Regions from separate parts of the Streptomyces sp. NPDC085900 genome, predicted to be linked through region 2. Evidence: riboswitches for the same ligand, from Rfam matches in the RefSeq annotation. Region 2 holds a riboswitch; the other holds the start of a gene.
The links. A riboswitch is a leader RNA that binds a small molecule or an ion and turns the genes downstream of it on or off. The one in region 2 is predicted to bind ZMP and ZTP.

Region 1: it holds a riboswitch for ZMP and ZTP, as region 2 does, so the genes downstream of both, ACIGDI_RS21525 (bifunctional 5,10-methylenetetrahydrofolate dehydrogenase/5,10-methenyltetrahydrofolate cyclohydrolase) here and ACIGDI_RS12470 (glycine hydroxymethyltransferase) in region 2, are expected to answer to the same signal.

Annotation. Positions count from the first base shown of each region.
Region 1 covers NZ_JBITSP010000005.1:671,188-675,300, forward strand. Annotated here, with positions in the region: gene ACIGDI_RS21510 (ABC transporter ATP-binding protein) at 1-1,401, shown strand, start outside; gene ACIGDI_RS21515 (hypothetical protein) at 1,464-1,748, opposite strand; gene ACIGDI_RS21520 (nuclear transport factor 2 family protein) at 1,920-2,285, shown strand; ZMP/ZTP riboswitch at 2,366-2,449, shown strand; partial or broken gene ACIGDI_RS21525 (bifunctional 5,10-methylenetetrahydrofolate dehydrogenase/5,10-methenyltetrahydrofolate cyclohydrolase) at 2,459-3,347, shown strand; gene ACIGDI_RS21530 (CU044_5270 family protein) at 3,348-4,113, opposite strand, start outside.
Region 2 covers NZ_JBITSP010000003.1:655,919-660,031, forward strand. Annotated here, with positions in the region: gene ACIGDI_RS12460 (hypothetical protein) at 133-597, shown strand; gene ACIGDI_RS12465 (hypothetical protein) at 570-791, shown strand; gene ACIGDI_RS12470 (glycine hydroxymethyltransferase) at 806-2,254, opposite strand; ZMP/ZTP riboswitch at 2,288-2,375, opposite strand; gene ACIGDI_RS12475 (glutathionylspermidine synthase family protein) at 2,434-3,618, opposite strand; gene ACIGDI_RS12480 (hypothetical protein) at 3,626-3,961, opposite strand; gene ACIGDI_RS12485 (DMT family transporter) at 4,091-4,113, shown strand, end outside.

The DNA.
Region 1 (4,113 bases), on a different contig from region 2:
GGCGACCTGATGGCGCGCATCACCTCGGACACCACACTGCTGCGCGAGGTGACCACCGACTCCCTGGTCGGCCTGGGCACGGGCGGGCTCACGCTCGTCGCGACCGTGGTGATGATGGGACTCGTCGACCCCGTGCTGCTCGGAGTCACCCTGGCCGTGATCGCGGGCGCGGGCACGGTCCTCGGGGTGATCGTGCCCCGCATCAACCGGGCCAGCCGGCGGGCGCAGGACGCGGTCGGGGTGATGGGGGCCTCGCTGGAGCGCATCCTCGGCGCGCTGCGCACGGTGAAGGCCTCGGGCGCCGAACACCGCGAGGAACGGACGCTGCACGAGGCCGCCGAGGAGTCGTGGCGGCAGAGCGTGCGCGCCGCCAAGTGGTCGGCGGCCGCGGGCAACACGGCCGGTCTGGCGATGCAGATCGCCTTCATCACCGTGCTGGCGGTGGGCGGGGCGCGGGTGGCCACCGGGGCGATCGAGGTGGGCACGCTGGTGGCGTTCCTGCTGTACGTCTTCTATCTGATGTCCCCGATCCAGCAGGTGGTCGGCGCGATCACGCAGTACCAGACGGGTGCCGCCGCCCTGGCGCGCATCCAGGAGGCGCTGAGCCTGCCCTCCGAACCGGCCGCCCGGCCCGCTCCGTTGCCGACGCCCGGCGCGGAGCCGGCCGCCCTCGCCTTCGACGACGTCCGCTTCCGGTACACCGACGATCTGCCGTACGTGCATCACGGAGTGTCGTTCGCCGTGCCCGCGCGCGGCATGACGGCGTTCGTCGGCCCGTCCGGCGCGGGCAAGACGACGGTCTTCTCGCTCATCGAGCGGTTCTACGATCCCGAGTCGGGGACGATCTCCCTGGACGGCCGCCCGCTCGCCGACTGGGAGCTGCCGCGGCTGCGGTCGGCGATCGGCTACGTGGAGCAGGACGCGCCGGTCCTGTCCGGTTCGCTGCGGGACAACCTGTTGCTGGGCAACCCGGACGCGGACGACGACGCGCTGGCCCGCGTGGTGAAGACGACCCGCCTCGACGGCCTGGTCGCCCGCCTTCCGCAAGGGTTGGAGACCCTGGTGGGGCACCGCGGCACCAAGCTCTCCGGCGGTGAGCGGCAGCGGGTCGCCATCGCCCGCGCCCTGCTGCGCCGTCCCCGGCTGCTGCTGCTCGACGAGGCCACCTCGCAGCTGGACGCGGTCAACGAGGCGGCGCTGCGGGACACCGTCGCGGACGTCTCCCGTACGACGACGGTGCTGGTCGTCGCCCACCGGCTGTCGACGGTGACGATGGCCGACCGGATCGTCGTCATGGACGCGGGCCGGGTGCGTGCCGTGGGCACCCATCGCGAACTCGTCGCCGCGGACCCGCTCTACGCGGAGCTCGCCGCCACGCAGTTCCTGGCCACGGCGGGGTGAGGACCCCGCAAACAGCGAGGGCCGCCCGGATTCGGGCGGCCCTCGGTCGGGGAGCTGCTCGCTCAGTGGATGGCCCCGAGGAGCGGGAGCAGGGGGGCCGCCAGGTCGGTGACCTGGTGCAGCTGGTTGAGGTCGTTCAGCCGCTGCAGCTGGTCGGACGGCCTGGGCATCTCGCCCACGTGCTCCCGGGGCACATCACTCACCGCGAGCGAGTCGAGCGTGGCCATCGGGCTGATCCGGCCCGGGTTCTGGGCGGCCACGGGGGCCGCGCTCGCCATCGGCGCGGCGAGGCCCGTGATGCCCGCGGCGAGACCAACGGCGGCGACGATACGTCGTGTTGAGATCATGCTCTGAGCAACGGCCGCGGCCGCCCGCCGGACACGGGCGCACCGCCCCGCTCACCCGTCAGGCGCATCGGACCGCTGCGCTTGCCGAGCCTGCCGGGGCGGAGGAGGCTCGAAGGTGAGGTGCTGCGCGGCCCGCTCCGCTTTGGGTCGCGGCCCTCGGAGGAGGTCACCATGGGCACCGCGGCAAGCTCCACCTTCAACGCCGAGACACTGCGCAAGGGGGTCGAAGGACACACGGCGGCGGATCTTCTGTCGCTCTACGCGGACGACGCGCAAGTGCGCATCGTGGACCGCAACAGTCAGCCGAGCCAACCCAGGGTCCTGCGCGGGCGCGACGAGATCGGCGCTCTGTTCCAGGACATCTACAGCCGGGACATGACGCACAAGGTCGACCAGTGCATCATCCAGGGCGACCACGCCGCGTACAGCCAGTCCTGCCGGTACTCGGACGGCACCCGGGTCCTCACCGAGTCGATGATCACGTTGCGTGACGGGAAGATCGCCGAGGAGATCCTGATCCAGGCCTGGGACGAGTAGGAGGAGAGGCGGCGAGGGGCCGGGCCCGCCGCGGGCGGGTCCAGGCCCCCGGCGTGTCCGGACCGGCCTCGGTTAGGCTGTCGGCGGGCCGTGACTGGCGCTGAGGTGGAGCACCACCGGGGAGCGGCCACGCAGAGTCGATGCCGTGCGCCTGGGCGATCCGTCACCCAGGAGTGGATCATGACCCAGGCCCGGCTGGGGGCACCTCCCAGGCCCTTGAGGCACTGGGGGAGGACGGCACTGCGCTCGCCCGTCGCATCGTCGAGGACACCGCCAAGCGCGCCGCCGACCTCACCGAGCGCACCGGTGCCACCCCCTGCCTCGCGACGGTCCTGGTCGGCGAGGACCCGGCCTCCGTCACCTACGTCCGCATGAAGCAGAACCGCTGCCGCAAGGCCGGCATCGAGTCGCGGCACGTGACCCTGCCCACCGCCACGACCACTGGGGAGCTCGTCGCCACCCTGCGCGCACTGTCCGACGACCCCGCCGTGCACGGCATCCTGCTGCAGCACCCGGTCGGCGAACACATCGACGAGCGGGCTGCGTTCGAGGCGATCGCGCCCGAGAAGGACGTCGACGGCGTCACCTTCGCGTCCTTCGCGACGACGAGCTTCGGCCTGCCGGGATTCGTCTCCTGCACCCCCGGCGGGATCATGCGGCTGCTCGACGAGTACGACGTCGATCCGGCCGGGAAGCGAGCGGTCGTCGTGGGCCGCAGCGCCATCCTCGGCAAGCCGGTCGGCATGCTGCTGCTTGCCCAGGACGCGACGGTGACGTACTGCCACTCGCCGTACCCGCGAGCTGTCTGCCATGGTCCGGGAGGCGGACATCGTGGTGGCCGCGGTGGGCCGGCCGCGGCTGATCCGCCGGGAGGACGTCAAGCCGGGCGCCGTGGTCGTCGACGCCGGGTACAACGCGGGCAACGTCGGCGACGTCGACTTCGACTCCGCCGCCGAGCGCGCCTCGCTCATCACGCCGGTGCCGGGCGGCGTCGGCCCGATGACGATCGCCACGCTGCTGGAGCAGACCGTCGACGCCGCCGCCCGGCAGCTCGGGGTGTGATCAGCGCATCCAGGCGCTGTACGACATCACGTCACCGGCCTTGACGCCGTACGCGGGCTCGGCCCGGGCGAACACGCTCTCCAGGCCGAGTACGGCGCCGGTGACCGGGTCCATCACCAGCATCCGGCGCAGACCGTGGCCCTTGTACACGTACGCCTGGCCCCGCCGCCCGAGCCGGTCGGTCACCTGCCCGGCCGGGCGCAGCCCCTCGGTGTCCGCCAGCAGCCGGGCGAGTGCCGCGCTCTCGCGGGCGCCGAGCGTCCAGTGGTCGAGCAACAGCTCCACGGCGTCGAGGAGTTCGGGAGTGGTGGGTACGGCGCGCAGGTGCGCCGCCTCCCGCAGGTAGGCGCGCAGCCGGGCGGCCTCGTGCGGCGGGGGCGACTCGGGCGGGGCGTCGCTCCAGCTCGGCGGGTAGGTGCGCCGGGTGATCACATGGCCGTCCGCCACGGCGCCGCCCGCGTCGGTGAGGACGGGCCGGCCCGGGTGGCGCGGGTCGGTCGCGACGACGAGCTCGGTGTGGCTCCCGTCCGCCCGCCAGCGCACGACGCGTTCCTCGGGCAGGGTGATCGGGGGAGCGTCCTCGCTCATGCCCATGCTCCACGACTGCACATGGGTGCCCTTGCGCAGGCTCGGCGAGCCGTCGGCGGCGACCGCCCGCGCCCGGTCGGCCAGCACCTTCAGGGGTACGGGCGTGGAGTCGGCCTGCACGACCAGCGGCCGGGGCGCGGCGACGGCGGGCGGCGTACCGGGTCCGGTGAGCACCAGA
Region 2 (4,113 bases):
ACCGGCCGGAAACAGGTGGGAACCGATCTGTGCCCGACGGTGTAACAAGGTGGGAGACGGGCCCTGGACCAGCGAGGGGGGCGGCCCATGCGGCGGCTGAGCGGACGTGCGAGGGCGGGGTGCGGCGCTCTCGTGTCGACGGTGGCGGTGTTCGCGCTGTGCGGCGCGGCCCCGGCCCACGCGGGAGGCCCGGGGTCCGGCGACCGGGACGTCCCCGACGTGGCGATGGTCGTCGCGGGCGGTACCGGGCGGTCGACCGTGCTGCGGTCCGGCGATGCCGCCTTCGCGTGTCTGCGGCGGCTGCTGGCACCGACGTTCACGGGCACGGAACGGGTGCCGGAGGCGTGGACCGAGGGGCACTACCCCCCGGTGGACGTCACCGTGGTCTGGGGGCTGTCGGGCGTCGGGGGCTGGCCGCAGACCGACCGGGCCCCGGGCGGTGACGTGGCCGTGGAGCGGCAGGACCAGCTGTTCGTGGCGGCCGACGGCACGCCCTGGGTCCGCAGCGATCCCGCGCCCGAGGTACGGGACGACGACATCCGGCGCATCGGGCGCCGCGTTCGGTGTTCGTGGAACTGGAGCGGGAGAAGGTGCTGAGCGGGCCGGGGAGCGAGGGGAGCGCCGGGAAGGGACCCGCTGCCGGCCGGAGCCCGGTCCGGTGGGCGCTCTCCGGGCTGGGTGCCGGGCTGGTGGCCGGCGTCGGCGGCACGGTGCTGATGCGCCGCGCGGCGGCCCGGCGCGGAGCCGGACCGCCGCGGGAGGAGCCACGACAGGAGCTGATCGACCTCTGACGGCCGCCGGGGCGTCAGCCGAGGTCGATCTCCGGGTACAGCGGGAAGCCCGCCACCAGGTCCGTGGCGCGCTGGGCGATCTCCTCGGACACCTTCTCGTCGAGGACGTGGGAGGCCTTGGAGGGGGCGCCCGACTTGGTGGTGCCCGGCTCGGCCGTGGTCAGCACGCGGTCGATCAGACCCGCGACCTCGTCCATCTCGGCCGTGCCCAGACCGCGGGTGGTCAGGGCGGGGGTGCCGATGCGGATGCCGGAGGTGTACCAGGCGCCGTTCGGGTCGGCCGGGATGGCGTTGCGGTTGGTGACGATGCCGGAGTCGAGGAGCGCGGCCTCGGCCTGGCGGCCGGTGAGGCCGTAGGAGGTGGCGACGTCGATCAGGTTGAGGTGGTTGTCGGTGCCGCCGGTCACCAGGGTCGCGCCCCGGCGCATCAGGCCCTCGGCCAGCGCGCGGGAGTTGTCCACGATGCGCTGCGCGTAGTCCTGGAAGGAGGGCTGACGCGCCTCGGCGAGGGCGACGGCCTTGGCGGCCATGACGTGCGGGAGCGGGCCGCCGAGGACCATCGGGCAGCCGCGGTCGACCTGGTCCTTGAGCGAGTCGTCGCACAGGACCATGCCGCCGCGCGGGCCGCGCAGCGACTTGTGGGTGGTCGTGGTGACGATCTGGGCGTGCGGGACCGGGTCGAAGTCGCCGGTGAGGACCTTGCCGGCGACGAGGCCCGCGAAGTGCGCCATGTCGACCATCAGCGTCGCGCCGACCTCGTCGGCGATCTCGCGCATGATCCGGAAGTTCACCAGCCGGGGGTAGGCCGAGTAGCCCGCGACGATGATCAGCGGCTTGAACTCGCGGGCGGACGTGCGCAGCGCCTCGTAGTCGATCAGGCCGGTGGCCGGGTCGGTGCCGTAGGAGCGCTGGTCGAACATCTTGCCGGAGATGTTCGGGCGGAAGCCGTGGGTGAGGTGGCCGCCGGCGTCCAGGGACATGCCGAGCATGCGCTGGTTGCCGAAGGCCTGGCGCAGCTCGGCCCAGTCGGCCTCGGAGAGGTCGTTGACCTGGCGGACGCCGGTCTTCTCCAGGAAGGGCGCCTCGACGCGGTCGGCGAGGACGGCCCAGAAGGCGACGAGGTTGGCGTCGATGCCGGAGTGCGGCTGGACGTAGGCGTGGCGGGCGCCGAACAGCTCGCGGGCGTGCTCGGCGGCCAGCGACTCGACGGTGTCGACGTTGCGGCAGCCGGCGTAGAAGCGGCGGCCGACGGTGCCCTCGGCGTACTTGTCGCTGAACCAGTTGCCCATCGCCAGCAGGGTGGCCGGGGAGGCGTAGTTCTCGGAGGCGATCAGCTTGAGCATCTCGCGCTGGTCGTGGACCTCCTGGCCGATGGCGTCGGCCACGCGGGGCTCGACCGCTCGGATCACGTCGAGGGCGGCGCGGAAGGCGGTGGACTCGGTGGAGAGGGAGTCGGCTGACATGAGGGACCTCCGGACGTCGGCTTTCAGCGTTCACGGTACGGCCCAGGCGCACGGCACTCACTGACTCGGGCCGCTCCCCGATGGTCGGTCCCATCCCAGCGCGCCAGTCACGGCCCACCGATCACCCTACCGGGGATGCCGTACGGCGCAGGGGTCCGTCCATCATGCGAGCGGCGGCGTCACAGGATCACGTGCGGCAGGAAGCGGGCGTACTCGTCGGTGACCGGTCCGGACGACTCGCGGAGGCCGAGGCCCGCCGCCTCGTCCTCGACGACCCAGGCGCCGAGGACGACGTGGTTGCCGTCGAAGACGGGCAGCGGGGCCAGCTCCTGGTAGCAGCAGGGCTCCTCGCGCGGGACCGCCTCGCTGCCGGGCTCGTGAATCGTGACGCCGGCGCCCTCGCGGCCCAGCAGCGGCTTGGCGACCCAGCCGGTCGTCACCGCCGACTCGCGCGGGCCGTCCAGGTGGGCGGCGAGGAGGTTGGGGTGGCCCGGATAGAGCTCCCACAGGATCGCCAGCAGCGCCTTGTTGCTCAGCAGCATCTTCCAGGCGGGCTCGATCCACATCGTCGAGCCCGTGCCGCCGCCGTTGTCGAGGGTGTCGAGGACGTGGCCGGCGAAGGCGTCGGTGGTCAGCCACTCCCACGGGTAGAGCTTGAAGCAGCTGCGGATGAAACGGAGCCGGTTGTCGACGAAGCGGCCGGAGAGGGGGTCCCAGCCGATCTCCTCCATCGAGATCCAGTCGGTGTCCAGGCCCGCCTGCTCGGCCGTCTCCTTGAGGTAGGCGACCGTCATCAGGTCCTCGCCGAGTTCGTCGTCCGAGGAGTGCGCGAAGTGCAGGGGGCTGCCGGGCGGGAGGAGCGCGGCCTGCCTCTTCCAGGCGGCGACGAGGCGTTCGTGGAGGGAGTTCCACTGGTCGGCGCCCGGGAAGCGCTCCTCCATCCAGAACCACTGGGGGGACGCGGCCTCGACCAGGGAGGTGGGGGTGTCGGCGTTGTACTCCAGGAGTTTCGCCGGGCCCGTGCCGTCGTAGCGCAGGTCGAAACGGCCGTAGACGGAGGGGAGTTCGGCGCGCCGCCGCCAGGCCTCGGTGACCGCCTCGGCCACGCGGGGGTCGGTGATGCCCAGCTCCGGCAGGCGGCCCTCGGTGACGATGTGCTCCGCCGCGGCGAGGCACATGCGGTGGAGTTCCTCGACGACCTCCTCCAGGGCCTCGACCTCGTCGAGGGTGAAGGAGTAGTAGGCGCTCTCGTCCCAGTAGGGCCGAAGGGAGCCGTCGGGATGGCGGGTGAGGGGGTAGACGAGGCCCTGTTCCTCCACGGTCCGCTGCCAGCCCGGGCGGGGGGTGATGGTGTGTCGCCGCATGGGTGCCTCAGCCGCCGGAGCTTCCCTTGCCGCCGCCGAAGCCGCCGCGGGAGACGCCGTGGCCCGAACCGCCGGAGGACTTGCGGGGCTTGGTGAAGGAACCGCCCTCGACCCAGCCGCCCTTCTTGTCACCCTCGTAGTACCAGGCGCCGTTGACGGAGGACTTGGAGGAGGTGCAGTTCTTGTCGGCGACGACCTTGTAGCCCTTGGCCAGGTTGTAGCTGTCGCGGTCCACGCAGCGCTTGTCCGGATCGGAGGAACACGCGGTGAGCGCGGCGGCCAGAAGGCCCATGCCACCCAGTACGACCGTGCCCGAGCGCAGTGTCCGGCGTGCGTCCGCCATGTTCGTCTCTCCCCGTTGATGTGACCGTGCGATGTCGGTTCGGCGGACAGCCTAGAGACAGGTAAGAGCGCTCGACGAGCCCTCCCCGCTGTGGTAGCCCTCCCCTACAGTCACTTTGTGATCTTTGGGATGGTGTGCGCCCTGGGGGCGGC